Linked DNA regions of Hahella sp. HNIBRBA332. The protein of the gene in region 1 binds, or shares a complex with, the protein of each later gene. Links are inferred from orthologs where the notes say so. Each region holds a gene or a part of one and is shown on either strand. Other genes may lie near its edges.

What was found.
Region 2: the proteins of trxA (region 1) and trxB are in contact, whole or in part, in a crystal structure (PDB 1F6M), measured with the Escherichia coli proteins. The link is inferred for Hahella sp. HNIBRBA332 from one-to-one orthologs.

The regions. Positions count from the first base shown.
Region 1 is NZ_CP132203.1:5,430,366-5,433,492, forward strand. Bases 165-3,127 are described here. They hold trxA (thioredoxin TrxA), read right to left. Parts: upstream 1,828-3,127; coding sequence 1,501-1,827; downstream 165-1,500. Other genes in these bases: rho (transcription termination factor Rho), read right to left, coding at 165-1,299; ppx (exopolyphosphatase), read left to right, coding at 2,109-3,127. Also shown: more of rho, read right to left, coding at 37-164. UniProt on the Escherichia coli protein: Participates in various redox reactions through the reversible oxidation of its active center dithiol to a disulfide and catalyzes dithiol-disulfide exchange reactions.
Region 2 is NZ_CP132203.1:1,174,812-1,178,720, forward strand. What follows is about bases 566-3,474. They hold trxB (thioredoxin-disulfide reductase), read right to left. Parts: upstream 2,541-3,474; coding sequence 1,590-2,540; downstream 566-1,589. Other genes in these bases: O5O45_RS05490 (arginyltransferase), read right to left, coding at 566-777; aat (leucyl/phenylalanyl-tRNA--protein transferase), read right to left, coding at 780-1,484; O5O45_RS05505 (AAA family ATPase), read right to left, coding at 2,724-3,474. In the rest of the region: more of O5O45_RS05490, read right to left, coding at 73-565; more of O5O45_RS05505, read right to left, coding at 3,475-3,632; O5O45_RS05510 (carbon-nitrogen hydrolase), read right to left, coding at 3,765-3,909.

The sequences.
Region 1 (3,127 bases):
CAGGGGCTTAAAACTCATCTCAGGTCAGCCATGCGCCTAGCGCTTTTTCATGGCCTGGAAGAATTCGTCGTTGGTCTTGGTGTCCTTCAACTTATCAAGCAGGAACTCCACCGCGGCGATATCGTCTTCCATAGAGTGCAGCAGCTTACGCAGGATCCACACTCTTTGCAGCTCTTCCTCGGACATCAGCAATTCTTCACGGCGAGTGCCGGAGCGACGGATGTTAATCGCAGGGAAGACGCGCTTTTCAGAAATTCTGCGATCCAAATGCACTTCCAGGTTACCGGTGCCCTTGAATTCTTCATAAATCACTTCGTCCATTTTGGAGCCGGTGTCGATCAACGCCGTAGCGACGATAGTCAGGCTGCCGCCTTCTTCGACATTCCGCGCAGCGCCAAAAAAGCGCTTGGGACGCTCCAGTGCATGGGCGTCCACACCACCGGTCAGTACTTTGCCGGAGGACGGGATAATGGTGTTGTAAGCACGCGCCAGACGAGTGATGGAGTCCAACAGGATCACTACGTCTTTTTTATGCTCAACCAGACGCTTGGCTTTCTCGATAACCATCTCAGCAACCTGAACGTGACGGGCCGGCGGCTCGTCGAAGGTGCTCGCAACCACTTCACCACGCACGGTGCGCTGCATCTCGGTCACCTCTTCAGGGCGTTCATCGATCAGCAGAACCATTAAATGGGTTTCGGGATTGTTGCGGGTGATGGATTGGGCGATGTTCTGCATGAGGAGGGTTTTACCGGCTTTCGGCGGCGATACGATCAAACCGCGCTGCCCTTTACCGATAGGCGCGACCAAATCCAGGATACGCGCTGATAAATCTTCCGTACTGCCGTTGCCGGCTTCCAGACGCAGTCTTTCCTGTGGGAACAGAGGCGTCAGGTTTTCAAACAGGATTTTGTTGCGGGCGTTTTCAGGTTTGTCGAAGTTGATCTCATTGACCTTCAACAGTGCGAAATAACGCTCGCCGTCTTTCGGCGGTCGAATCTTACCGGCGATTGTATCGCCCGTTCTGAGGTTAAAACGGCGGATTTGACTGGGTGAGACGTAAATGTCGTCAGGGCCGGCCAGGTAGGAACTGTCCGCGGAACGCAAGAAGCCGAAGCCATCCTGCAGGATTTCCAGAACGCCATCGCCGTAGATGTCTTCGCCGCTTTTGGCGTGCTTTTTCAAAATACTGAAAATCACATCCTGCTTGCGGGAGCGAGCCATATTTTCCAGGCCCATTTCTTCGGCGATGGTTAATAGCTCAGGAACGGGTTTCTTTTTTAATTCAGTAAGATTCATAGGATCGAAAAACAGTTGACCTGATTGGAGAGGGTTAGGTTATAGATGGAAGAGTTTATCGTTTTACTTATTAATCAGCGAAAGGAGGACTATCGCCAAAAAGTTGAAAGCAAAATCAGTATAGGTTGAATTATAGCCTTCGTCCAGAAAATTACGCGCATTTTGAGCAGGGGTCAGACCCCCGCTCACAGAAGGCGTATATTAAAGGTTGCTGTCCAGGAAAGCTGTCAGCTGGGACTTGGATAACGCGCCTACTTTGGTCGCATCTACAGCGCCGTTTTTGAACAACATCAGCGTTGGAATACCACGAATGCTGAACTTGGGTGGAGTCTTTTCATTTTCGTCGATGTTCAGTTTGCAGATTTTCAGACGATCGCCATATTCTTCCGCGATCTCTTCCAGCACCGGAGCAATCATCTTACAGGGACCGCACCACTCAGCCCAGTAATCCACCAGCACGGGGCCATCGGCCTTCAAGACTTCGCTTTCAAAAGAGTCATCAGTTACGTTAACAATTCGGCTGCTCATTATTTAATCCTGGCTAAGAGGTGAATGCTTTTACCGACTACTATATAAGGTGGGCCTGGTAAAAATAACCTTAAAATCCGGTTAGGAAAATGACTTTGACGTCCTGTGAAAGAAGTGGTTCCATTCTCCGCCGGCTTATTTCGGTCGGCTGACCTTAATATTGGAGCAATCAGTACAACTGAAAATTGACCGCTTAGGTCGACTAATTCAGCAAGCAAGTTGACAATCTAAAACGAGATTTCCTAAATATAAGGTTTAGCGCAAGGATTTCAAGAGAGTTCATGACAATATCATCCACCACCCCGGCGGACGCCGTCTCTCCGGCGCCTTCTTCTCCGGAGCTGATCGCCGCCATCGATATGGGCTCGAACAGTTTCCATATGGTCGTCGCCCAGCTGGTTCACAATGAAATCCGGCCGCTGGAGAAACTAGGCGAAAAGGTCCAGCTCGCAGCCGGTCTGGACGCACGCAATTTTCTCGACGAAGCTTCCCAGCATCGGGCGTTAGCCTGTCTGGAGCGTTTCGCGCAGCGCATCAGCGGCATGCCCCGCGGCGCAGTACAGATTGTAGGCACCAATGCATTACGGGTAGCGAAAAACGCCCGCGCCTTCATACGCAGAGCGGAGAAACTCATCGGCCACCCCATCTCAGTGATAAGCGGACGGGAAGAAGCGCGACTTATTTACCTCGGCGTCGCCCACTCTCTTTCCGACGACGCCGACAACCGGCTGGTCATCGATATCGGCGGCGGCAGTACAGAATTCATCATCGGCCAGCGCTTTGAAACCAAAGAACTGGAAAGTTTGCACATGGGGTGCGTGTCCTACCGGGACCGCTTTTTCGGCGACGGTAAAATCACTCAACTGCAATTCGCCCGCGCCTTTGTAGAGGCCTCCCGTGAGCTGCTCAACATACGCAATCGCTACCGCAGCGTCGGCTGGCACCATTGCGTTGGCTCCTCGGGATCCATCAAAGCCATCGAACAAGTGCTCACGCACAACCAGTGGGGAATGCACAAAATCACCCCGGAAGGCTTGGTTAAACTCAAAGACGAAGTCGTGCGGCTGGGTAAAATCAGCCAGCTTACCAAGCTTGGCGTACGCAAAGACCGACTATCGATTTTCCCGGCGGGTCTGGCGATATTGATGGCGGCGTTCGATGTGCTGCAAATCGAAGAAATGGAGTTCTGCGACGGGGCCCTGCGCGAGGGCTTGCTGTACGACATGATCGGCCGCATCCACCATGAGGACGTGCGCGAGCGCACCATCAACAGCCTGCAGGAGCGTTATCATATCGACCG
Region 2 (3,909 bases), 4.3 Mb from region 1 along the record:
ATTTCGCAAAATTTTCGGGTTGACGCGCAGATAAGTGTGTTATGTAACCAAGAAATGTATGAATGTTAGGCGTTAAATCGTAATCCAGGAATCTCTGACTAACACTTGAATAGGGCGGTAGTTGGTTTTGTAGGACATTTTTCGGCAGCCTCGTATCCAGTATCCCAGATATAAATAGGGGAGGCGTTGTTCGCGGGCGAATTGGAGTTGCCACAAGATAGCGTAGACGCCAAGGGCGCGTTTATCTTCGTCTGGTTCAAAGAACGTATAGATTGCGGAGAGGCCGTCTGTGGTTCTGTCTGTCACAGCGATGGCGAGCAGTTTGTTATCCAAACGGAACTCGATAAACAAGGTTTCTGACCGCGCCTCCAGCAAGAACGACTCATATTGGTCCAGCGTGGGGGGGTACATATCTCCGTCCTGGTGTCGGGCGCTGATGTAGCGTTGATAGAGTGCAAAGTGCTCTTGTTCGAACTGAGCGGAACGCAGACGCACCGTCAGGTCTGAGTTGCGCTTCCAGGTGCGCTCCTGGCTTCGTGTGCGATTGAACTCTTCTGTGGGAATGCGCACGGCGATGCAGGCGTTGCACCCATTGCAGCGAGGCTTGTAGTAATGGTTACCGCTGCGACGAAAGCCCAGTTGCGACAGTCTGGTGTACAGGTCCTGGTTAATGTCCGCTTTAGGGTCCACGAACATGGTGGTGGCCAGGCGATCGTCAAGGTAACTGCACGGGTGTTCCGGCGTGGCGTAAAAAACCAGAGTCCTTAAGTTCGACATCGTCAGCAGCCTGTGGGGTCTATCGTCATCTTCCAGGGGTGAGAGAAATCGGCTCGCACCTCTATTTCTAGTATAGATAAAAACTCTTTTCTTGAAATCTGGCAAGCCCCCAAAGAGAGAAGGTGTGGATTGGGCACCTGACAGTCAATCAACTGGTAGCCCCAAGCGTGTAATTGCCGGACCAGAGTGATGAATGCGGCTTTGGAGGCGTTGGTTTCTTTGGAGAACATAGACTCGCCAAAAAAGCAGCGTCCGATGGCGAGGCCATATAGTCCGCCGACCAGTTCGGAGTCCCGCCAGACTTCAATGCTGTGAGCGAGGCCAATTTGATGGAGATAGCTATACGCCTGAAGCATGTCCGGGGTGATCCAGGTTTCGTCTGAGTACGACCGGGGCGCGGCGCAAGCTTGTACTACCTGACTGAAATGCTGGTCGAAACTATAGGTAATTCCGCTGTTACGCAGAAAGCGGCGCATGCTGCGGGATATATGCAGGTCATCGTGTCGAATGATGCAGCGTGGATCGGGAGACCACCAAAGTATCGGCTGGTCGTCGCTGAACCAGGGAAAAATGCCGTTTTCATACGCCAGACGTAAGCGGGCGGGATGGAGATCGCCGCCAACGCACAGCAGGCCGTTTGGATCCTTCAAGGCGCTGTCAGGATGAGGAAACCATAGGTTGTCATCTAACCAGGGTAGGGCGGGCATAGAAAATGAATCTTGCTGGGCTTGTTTTAATACACAATATCGAAGAAGGCGCAAACAAAAACGCCCATTAGGATTAATGGGCGTTTTGGCGCATTCCCGGTGGGATTATTGGTCCAGGAACTTCTCGGCGTCAAGAGCCGCCATACAGCCAAAGCCCGCTGAAGTTACCGCCTGGCGGTAGATGTGATCAGCAACGTCGCCTGCGGCGAATACGCCAGGAACGCTGGTTTGAGTTGCGGCGCCTTCAGAGCCGGAGCGAATTTTGATGTAACCGTCTTTCATGTCCAGCTGGCCTGCGAAAATGTCGGTGTTGGGCTTGTGGCCAATGGCGATGAATACGCCGGTTACATCCATCTCCTGAGTGCTGTCGTCCTTGGTGCTGCGCAGGCGCAGGCCGGTTACGCCAGAGTCGTCGCCCAAGACCTCATCCAGCGTATGGTCCCAAACAATCTTGATGTTGCCGTTCTGCTCTTTTTCGAACAGCTTGTCCTGCAGGATTTTTTCCGCCCGCAGCTTGTCGCGGCGGTGCACCAGAGTGACTTCTGCGGCAATGTTAGACAAATAAAGCGCTTCCTCGACTGCGGTGTTGCCGCCGCCGATAACGGCGACTTTCTGCTTGCGGTAAAAGAATCCATCGCAGGTTGCGCAGGCGCTAACGCCTTTGCCTTTGAATGCTTCCTCTGAGTCCAGGCCAAGGTACTGCGCAGAAGCGCCTGTGGCGATGATCAGCGCATCACAGGTGTATTCGCCGTTGTCGCCTTTCAGGCGGAAGGGGCGTTGGCTCAGGTCGGTTTCGTTGATATGGTCAAAAATGATTTCGGTGTCAAAGCGCTCCGCATGCTTCTGCATGCGCTGCATCAGCTCAGGGCCTTGTACGCCAGCATCGTCGCCCGGCCAGTTGTCGACATCCGTGGTGGTGGTCAATTGTCCGCCCATTTGCATGCCGGTAATGATGACCGGGTTCAGGTTGGCGCGGGCTGCGTAAACCGCAGCGGTGTAGCCGGCGGGGCCGGAGCCGAGAATAAGCAGTTTGATGTGCCTGGTTTCTTTACTCATTGACGTTCCTTAATGCTGAAATAAAACAATGCCTGGTACGGACCCCTTGCCGCTGTATCCAATGATCCCTGTGGCTGGAAGGCATCAAAAATAATGCGCCTAAAGTACCATATTTATTTAGCTGGATTGATTATATTTGGTTATGGGGCATATAGAGCTACGTAATTATAGGCGGTGCGGTATTTAGACCACCGTCACCTCTCTCAGAATTAGCGTCGATAACGGATAGTGCTCCGCACGGCTTGAGCCTCCGAGTCGATGTTCGACGACGGCTGGCAGGACGGTCTGAACATCGTCAGGAAGCACGTGCTGGCGTCCCTCCAGTAATGCCCAGCCTTTGGCGGCGCGCAGTAGTGCGATGGCTCCACGAGGCGAGATGCCGTCTTTAAAGCCGCTATGGCTGCGAGTGTAGGCGATGATGCGCTGTATGTAGTCGATTAGAGGGTCAGTAGCACGCACCTCTAATACTTTCGCCTGGAGCTCCGCCAACACATCCTGCGGCATAACTGGCTGCAACTTGCTTAATAGCGAGCGGCGATCACTGCCTTTCAGCAGTTCGCGTTCGGCTTCCGGCGGTGGGTAGCCGAGATGAATGCGCATGAAAAAACGGTCCATTTGCGACTCCGGCAGCAAAAAGGTGCCGGACTGGTCGGATGGATTCTGAGTCGCAATGACGAAGAACGGCTTCGGAAGCGTGTAAGTGGTTCCTTCAACGCTGATCTGGCGTTCTTCCATGGCTTCCAACAAGGCGCTCTGAGCCTTTGGCGTGGCGCGGTTGATTTCGTCGGCCAGCACCAGCTGTGCGAACAGAGGGCCTTTGTGAAAAGTGAACTCGCTTTTGTTTTTATCGAAAAGGTTAATCCCTATCAGGTCTGAAGGCAGCAGATCGCTGGTGAACTGCACCCGGTTGTAACTCAGGCCCAGTGTTTGCGCCATGGCGTGGGAAAGAGTGGTTTTGCCCATGCCGGGCAGGTCTTCTATCAGCAGGTGCCCTTGACAGAGGAGGGAGGTGAGTGCGAGCTTGATCTGATGCTCTTTGCCTAAAACTACTTTGCCAATCTGTGCGACGGCCTGCCTGACGATTTCTGTCATGGTTCGTCCAATCAGTGGTTAACGGTCATCAGTTGGCTGCGCGCCGCGCTGACTGTTTGAAAATTATAGTCGCGCCAGGATAATTTGGGCGCTAAATAAAGAAGCGGACATAAAGTCCGCTTCTGACTCTAACTAGTCGATATAGCGACGAGTCAGGTTCTGGTAGGCGTCCACTCTGCGGTCGCGCAGATAAGGCCAGATACGACGGACATCGTCCGTGCGCTGCAGGTCAAGCTCAGCAGCGATAATCTGCACGCTGGAGTCGTCGGCCTGACGC